Regions from separate parts of the Lysinibacillus sp. 54212 genome, predicted to be linked through region 2. Evidence: riboswitches for the same ligand, from Rfam matches in the RefSeq annotation. Region 2 holds a riboswitch; the other holds the start of a gene.
What was found. Region 2 has a riboswitch for FMN ahead of ribE (riboflavin synthase). Riboswitches for the same ligand answer to the same signal wherever they lie in the genome.
Positions count from the first base shown of each region.

Region 1: linked by a shared signal. The riboswitch ahead of V4T18_RS10905 (ECF transporter S component) and the one ahead of ribE (riboflavin synthase) in region 2 are both predicted to bind FMN.

Region 1 covers NZ_JBAFWZ010000013.1:38,404-42,620, forward strand. The annotation lists gene V4T18_RS10895 (MerR family transcriptional regulator) at 1-198, opposite strand, end outside; gene V4T18_RS10900 (cyclase family protein) at 491-1,108, opposite strand; gene V4T18_RS10905 (ECF transporter S component) at 1,161-1,739, opposite strand; FMN riboswitch at 1,952-2,127, opposite strand; gene V4T18_RS10910 (hypothetical protein) at 2,200-3,414, opposite strand; gene V4T18_RS10915 (sigma-70 family RNA polymerase sigma factor) at 3,411-3,971, opposite strand; gene V4T18_RS10920 (ATP-binding protein) at 4,148-4,217, opposite strand, start outside.
Region 2 covers NZ_JBAFWZ010000009.1:124,150-128,366, reverse strand. The annotation lists gene ribH (6,7-dimethyl-8-ribityllumazine synthase) at 1-338, opposite strand, end outside; partial or broken gene ribB (3,4-dihydroxy-2-butanone-4-phosphate synthase) at 551-1,165, opposite strand; gene ribE (riboflavin synthase) at 1,189-1,827, opposite strand; FMN riboswitch at 1,956-2,089, opposite strand; FMN riboswitch at 2,371-2,504, opposite strand; gene V4T18_RS08585 (DHA2 family efflux MFS transporter permease subunit) at 2,575-3,963, opposite strand; gene V4T18_RS08580 (response regulator transcription factor) at 4,105-4,217, shown strand, end outside.

The DNA of each region.
Region 1 (4,217 bases), on a different contig from region 2:
TTGGTCAAGGAGCTCTCGAATTTCTAATAAGGCATCCACATCATCTAGTGAAAACATTCTTCGGTTGCCCTCTGACCTAGCAGGCTCGATTAATTCATGCTCTTCATAATACCTAATTTGTCTTGCAGTTAGCTCGGTTAGTCCCATCACCATACTAATAGGGAGTAACGGCATCGCTCTTCGAAACTCTCGACTCATTGGCATCTCCTCCTTTCCCTACAACCACTTTACAATATGTTATGTTTATTATCAATATTATGTAAGGAATTATAACATATCCTTTTTGGATGATTTTTATCGAAAAAAAAGATAGGACAAGCGAAAGCACGTCGGAATACCCGAAGCGAAAGCAGCTTTTTCGCTTTCGACCGAGGGGATGAAGTGGCCTCGAGGGGCTGGGCGTCCGAGCTAAACACTGCTCAAGCCCCAAAATTTACAATTATATTTAAAAAAGGACCTAAGCTAGTAACTTAGGCCCTTGAATCTATTACTATTTCCTTTTAAGTACCGCTCGAATAGGCGACCCATCCCCACCTTCCACCCGCAATGGAAGTCCGATGAAATCATACAAACCGGACGATACATCCTGTAACAATAAATTTTCAATAATAATTAAATTATACTTTGCACAGGCGTTATGCATTGTGAGTGATACATTTTCTACTGCATCAACCGAGGGTGTATCTACGCCGATCAACTTTACACCTTTATCACACAAAAACTCAGCAACACTCTCATCAAAAATCGGATAGCTCACCGGAAACTTATCAACCTCTACCTCATCCCTCAACTTAACTAGCACACGACTGACCCCCGTCAAATCTACATCAGCAAAATGAGATGCATAGATTACTTCATGACCACGTAAATCAACAACAAGCGCCTCCCCAATAAATAACTCGGGCGACAACCGATCAATCGTTACGCCATCCTCCTTATAGTGAAACGGTGCATCAACATGCGTTCCAATATGCATGCTTGCAGTCATTTCACCGACATTGGCACCATCCGCCTCTAAAGTCGCAACTAATCGATAAGAAAATGGAGCATCTCCTGGCCAAACAGCTGTTGTACTTCGAAGCGGTTGTGATATATCAATCCAAGTCATTTTGTTTCCCCCTAAATAAAAAGCGTAGCCACCGAGGTGACCACGCGTATTTTCATGATAAAAATTGTAAACGTTGATTATGAATCCATTTACTCATCGTGCGGAATAATACGGTAACGATGACAATTAACATAACACCTTTTATTAGGTTAAATGGTAAAATCGCCATTACAGCCGTTCCAAGCATATCTTCTACATAAAAGTTCATGAAATAACCGTACATCGGTAAGAATGCCACGAAATTTAAAAACGCCATCCCTACTGACATCACAACTGTCGCAGCAACTAATCCAACTATTAATCCTGTAATAGATGTGAACTTTTTATAAATAAAGTATACAGGGAAAATGAATAAAATACCTGTTGCAAAGTTGGCGATATGACCTACTGGCATACCTGTTGGTGAACCAGAAAAAACCCAGTCTAAAATGTTTTTAATTAGTTCGACCGTAATCCCTGCTAATGGTCCCATTGTTAATGTTGCAATTAAAGCCGGCACATCACTAAAGTCAATTTGTAAAAAACTAGGGAACCCTGGTAGCGGGAAATTAAATAGCATTAATACGAAAGAAATACTACTTAACATCGCAATTGTTACAAAAGCTCGTAACCTTTTGTTTTGCTTTGACATAAAACATCTCTCCTCATTGCTGATCTCATCTCGCAAGAAGAAAGGACAAATCAATCACCATTCACGAAAAAACCCTTATGCAGAAAATAGCATAAGGGAGAAATAGGCACACTTAAATAAGGGTCTATTCGTAATTCTGTACAATATTGCATATGAAAGCAACAAAATGTACAGCAAACTACGACATTTTCGTAAAAAAATGACGACCGTACCTTCACCTTCTCCCATCCAGACTATACTGTCGGCTTTGGAATCTCACCAAATCCTGCACGCGCAATGCGGCTCGCGGGCTGAAGAAGAGCTGCTGCAATGTCCTCCAAGCTAATGGTCGGAGATTGCGTCTTCTATTACCGCCGGTCGGGAATTACACCCTGCCCCGAAGATGAATCAAACTATTAAATTAGCTTACAAGTACTATTATAGGATAAATATCTGAAATGTAAACCATTTTGTTTAACACCTAGTAGCTTTCTAGCTGTTCTAAAGAAATTGTATTTGCTCCAACTGGGATCGGCAACGGAGAGCTGAAATTAAATCCTTCCCATTGTTGCTGCACAATGTTTGAAAATTGCACCTGCTTATTAAAGCCCCCCGCCGTTAAAAGCATTCCCTCAAGCATTCTCATAGCTTGTTGAGGATCGAAATCATTTAAATCAAGCGGCGTAGAAAAGGTAACTACAGCCTTATCCCCTTCTTCTACTACTGAATAGTCAACACCTTGTAGGATGGCCGTTTGATATTGGTCGTTTTCAACAATCTTCATATACTCTAGTGCCTCTTTCGCCGAGTTAAAAGAATGGTTAGAATGTGGCGCTAAATAAATCCTATCGTTCCCCTGCCCGTATAAGAAATAACTCCCCCGCTTACTTAAACTCATTGTTGTATTCGCTTGTTCTTCTTTACCAGCGCTAGGTTCGTTATGCAATACTACTCGCTCGTAACTGTTACCAAATGTGTCTAATAAGACATCCCAATCGCTGGAAACCTTATCATTATACTGGTGATCTTCTGGTAATGTATAAATTAGTGTTGACCCTTGTTCCTCAATCTTACCTTGCAACGGATGCAATTCTGTAAATCCTAAAGCTTGTTCATTTAGTGAAGCTGCATATTTACTATACAAATCGACAGCTGACGGTGATTCATGCCCAAACTCCTCAATAATCTGCTCGTTCGGAATCACAACGGTAACTGGTACACTTTCCCCATTCTTCCCTACTAGCCCTAGGTGAATTGCAGTATAAACTGAAAGCTGTTCCTGATACACGGAAGTTCGTAAATCCATATTATTTAAAGCTCTTATGCCCCGTGATTCATCCTGTTCTAATGCTACCCCACTACTTGCCCCATCATCTTCCGCTACCTCTACCTTCCTTTCAGCTGATGAATCTGATAAGGTATTTTCCGATTGGCCAGCCATTTTATCATTTGAAGTTTGAGGTGATAAAAAGTAAGCACCGCTAAACAATACGACAAATAAAGCTGCTGAAATTCCCAGTATAATTAAAGCATGATTTTTCCGTTTAACAACACTTACCGGTGGATGTTCCTCTTCAAAAGCACCCGCCTGCTGCAACTTTGCGAAGACGTCTTCCTTTGAACGATTATCCTGAATTTTTGGAGCTTGCTCTAGTAGCTTTTCAATATCTAGTTCATCCCATTTTTCATCATTCATAGCGAATTCGCCTCCTTCTGTTCCTTATTTAACCTTGCTCGCAAAGCATGAATAGCGCGGTGCTGTGTTGTTTTTACTTTCCCCTCAGTCCAACCTAAAACCTGTGCGGTCTCCTGTACCGATAGCTCTTGAAAAAAACGCATGACAATGACCATTTTTTGATCACCTGTACATAGTTCTAAAGCATGCAGAAGCCCTCTTAAATCTTCACTAAGCTCCAAAAATTGCTCTGGGGATTTTTCGGATGAAATAAGCTGCTCATTTTCCCATTCAAAAGCATTAAAATGATGTCGATCACGAACAGCCATCTTTCGAAAATGATCGATTGCTACGTTTTTAGCGATAGAAAATAGCCATGTTTTTTCAGAGCTATTTCCCCGAAAACGATCGTATGATTTCAGCACACGTACGTATACTTCGTGCGATAAATCCTCTGCAACGCTTCTATTTTTCACTAAATAAATTAAAAACTGAAAAACATCCTGATGGTATTCGTCATACAATCGATGGAAAATGGATTCTTTAGAATTCATCCATCCCACCTCCGTTCTAAATATTAGTCGTATAATACGCTAAATCGTTTCAATTCTAACTCGATCTTTAACATCATAACATAAAAAAATCCGCTTCCTTCCAATGGGCAAGGATGAAGCTTACAAAGTGCTATGCAGCACTTACTTTGCTCGATCACTCACTTACCCACAGAAGTATTGCGGATTATTTTTCCTAAGAGTTATAGCGGTAAATAGAAAGTAAAGATCGTACCTTCTTTTTCCACACTTTCAACTTTTATATTTCCCTCA
Region 2 (4,217 bases):
ATAACCGGAACACCTGTTGTTAGACCAACACTTGCAATCCCCTTTGCCGTCTCGTTACATACATAATCATAATGTGTTGTTGAACCGCGAATAACCGTTCCTAAGCCAATGATTGCGTCGTATTTCTTTGCTTCCGCCATTTTTTTTGCAATAAATGGCACTTCAAAGGCACCGGGTACCCATGCAATATCAATATTTCCCTCCGCTACGCCGTGACGCTTTAAGCCATCTATTGCCCCACTTAATAGTTTGCTCGTAATGAATTCATTGAATCTCCCTACTGCAATGCCGATTTTTAAATCCGTGCCTATTAATTGTGCTTCAAATATTTGTCCCATCGTTTTCTCTCCTACTGTTTATTTTTGTAGTGCTAGTACAAAGTCAATTCCATTAATCATGTTTTCATCATCAAATACGAACCCTACAAAGATTTAAAATCGATTATTCGTATCGTTACGCTACAGGCGGACGCGTTCCGCGGGCAAGCACCGAGCCGCCTTCCGCTCCACTAAAATGTTCGTGATTCCGCTTAGGAAAACTACTTATGAAATTGAATAAGTTGTATCTTGTCATTCCGATATCGAACTAAATCAGCAATTGTAATCATCTTTAATCCGTGCACCTTTGCAATTTCAACGAGCTGAGGCACTCTCGCCATTGTCCCGTCATCATTCATAATTTCACAAATAACACCCGCTGGACTAGAACCAGAAAGTACCGCTAAATCAACTGCAGCCTCTGTATGCCCCTGCCGCTCTAGAACCCCATTGTCTTTTGCAATGAGTGGGAATACATGACCTGGTCTACGAAAATCTGAGCTTACAACATTCGGGTCTAGTAAACGTAGAATCGTTTCAGAGCGCTCGAATGCACTAATGCCTGTATCCGTCGTTTTATAATCAATGCTTACTGTAAATGCTGTCTCATGATTATCTGTGTTTTGCGCCACCATTGGATGTAAGGACAGATGCTGAGCCAATTCCTTTGTAATCGGTGTGCAAATTAACCCACGCCCATGTATCGCCATAAAATTAATGTTCTCCGGCGTAGCATGTTGAGCTAAGACAACAAAGTCCCCTTCATTTTCTCGGTCCTCGTCATCAACTACGATTATCACTTTTCCTGCCTTCAAATTCTCGATTGCTTCTTCTATCCTATGAAACATCTTATACCCCACCTTAGATCCTGTTAAAATCCGTTTTCTTTTAGAAAATCCATTGTAATCGTCGGCATACTCGCTCGTTGCTCTAAATGATGAATCACATACTTACCTAATAAATCATTTTCGATGTTTACAAGTTGCCCCTCATTTTTAATGCCGAGTACTGTTTCACTATACGTATGTGGAATGAGTGAGACCGTCAGCTTTGTCGGACTAATATCAAAAATCGTCAAGCTTATTCCATCGATTGTGACGGAGCCTTTTTTTATGCAATATTTGCTCAGCTCCTCACCTATGCTAATGTCGATATAAACAGCATTGGCGACCTTTCTTTTTCGCAAAATCGTGCCGACACTGTCCACATGCCCCGATACAAAATGGCCACCAAAGCGTCCATTCGCTGCCATCGCTCGCTCCAAATTAACAGCATCACCAATCTGTAATTCCCTGATGCTCGTTGATTTTACGGTTTCTGGCATAACATCTACTAGAAAATGATCCTTAGAAAAATTTGTCACTGTTAAACAGACTCCATTCACTGCAATGCTGTCACCAAGATGAATATCCTCGAGAGTTATTTTCGATTCGATTGTGAGCCGCATGCTGTCCTGTCCATTCTGAATAACCTTAATTTTTCCTAATTCCTCCACAATACCTGTGAACATACCCTCACCTCCATTTCCTTGATATAGATAAGAAAAACCCCTTAGTACGATCACTAAGGGGCTAGAGAATTTTAATAAAATGGCGTTACGAAATAAGCCTTTTCAACATAAATTTTCAAAGACTTTACCATTTCCTTCTCCCATCCAGACTATACTGTCGGCTTTGGATTCGCACCAAATCCTGCCTTTTACGGCTCGCGGGCTTAGAATAGTAGCATTCATCACCGCCGATTGGGAATTTCACCCGACCCCGAAGGAAAACAATATTAAGTTAATGAATAAGAAAAGCGGAAGCGCCCTGCTTAGCCCCGACAGCTGCTTGCAGCCCCGAATCGAAAGCATCCCTTCAGCTTTCGACCGAGGGGATGAAGCGACCTCGAGGGGCTGGGCGCTGGAGCTAGACACTGCTCAAATTCCAAGAATTTATCCTTTCTTTTACAACAAAGAAACCCCAGCAGATAAGATCTACCGGGGTTTATAAGTATACGAGTATAGCAAAAAAGCCTTTGAAAAATAATTTTTCAAAAGAATCCTATTACTAATCGCATCCTTCTCTCATCCAGACTATACTGTCGGCTTTGGATTCGCACCAAATCCTGCCTTTTACGGCTCGCGGGCTTAGAATAGTAGCATTCATCACCGCCGATTGGGAATTTCACCCGACCCCGAAGGATTTATTCATCTTGCACTCGATTATAGCACGAAAATACAAAATGAAAAGTAATATTATAGACTGTTCTTTTCTAATTACTCTTCCCTCACATTTTTAATAAAGAACGATAACAAGAATGCGATTGCTGCAATTATTAGTCCGAACGTAATTGAATTTTGTACACCGTGTACCATTCCATGGAGTGAATCCGTACTAGAGCTTGCATTCGCGGTAATCGACATAATCGTTACTGCAACTGCTGTTCCGATCGCTCCAGCTACTTGCTGTAACGTATTCATAATCGCTGAGCCATCTGGATAGAGCTCTCTTGGAAGTTGGTTTAATCCGTTCGTTTGTGCAGGCATCATCACGAGTGAAAGACCGACAAACAAAAGAATATGCATTCCCACAATTAAATACGGAGAAGTTGCCTCATCGATGCCGCGCAGCACAAGTAAACTAATAAGCACCATCACTAGTCCACCAGGCACCATTTTTGTCGGGCCATATTTATCAAAAAGATTGCCTGCCACAACCGACATAAATGCATTGATGACACCACCTGGTAGCAGCACAAGACCTGCCACGACCGGCGCTAATAATAATACCTTTTGCAAGTAAATTGGTAAGAGCACCATCGTCGATAGGATTGTCATCATACCAATTAATAAAATCACAAGTGCAATCGCGTACATCGGATACTGAAATACACGTAGGTTGAGCATCGGTGTATCCATTTTCATTTGGCGGATACCGAAAAGCACGAGTGCTACCGCCCCTACAAGAACGACAACGATTACTTCCGTCACGAAAAACGTCCCGAGCTCCCCGGAAATACTAAAGCCATAAACAATACCACCAAACCCGATTGTGGACAGCAGCATTGAAAGCACATCAAATTTCACTTTTTGCACGTCATTCACATTGCCGACAAATCGAAGCCCTACAAGTAAAGCAATGATTAAAAACGGTAAGCAGAGCCAGAAAATCCAATGCCAGCTGAGACGATCTAGCACAACCCCTGCCAATGTAGGTCCGATTGCAGGTGCAAATATAATAACGAGACCAATTTTCCCCATCGCTGCACCGCGCTTATTAATAGGATAGACGAGCAATATAACATTCATCATCAGCGGAATAATAATCGCCGCACCGATCGCTTGCACAATTCGACCAAGGAATAATATCGAAAAGATTGGTGCTATTGCAGCAATTATAGTACCACTAATTGAAAAGAGTAAGGACGCGATAAAAAGCTGTCTCGTCGTAAAGCGCTGCATTAAAAAGGCGGAGACAGGCACTAATATGCCTAACGTTAATAGGTAGCCAGTCGTAAGCCATTGAATCGTAGAGGTTTCTTTCCCAAAATCGTTCCCCAATTGAACAAACGCCATATTGAGCGCCGTTTCATTTAATAGCCCAATAAAGGCCGCCATTAAAAAGGGAATAATAATTTTATTCTTGTTTTCATATAAACTGTTCATTGTACTTCCTTTCTACCGCCAAAAAGGCTTATCACACAACGTTAACAAAATTCATTCCGTTTGCCTAGCATTCTTTTATCGACAGTTGCTTTTTCCTCTACAAATATTCTACGATAGAAGAAAAACTTGGATGGTGAGAATGTGACACACCGAATTTTAATTATAGAGGATGAGCCGCAAATCGCTCGAGTTCTTCAGCTAGAGCTTGAATTTGAAGGCTATGTGACGAAAATGGCCCATACTGGTACAGAAGG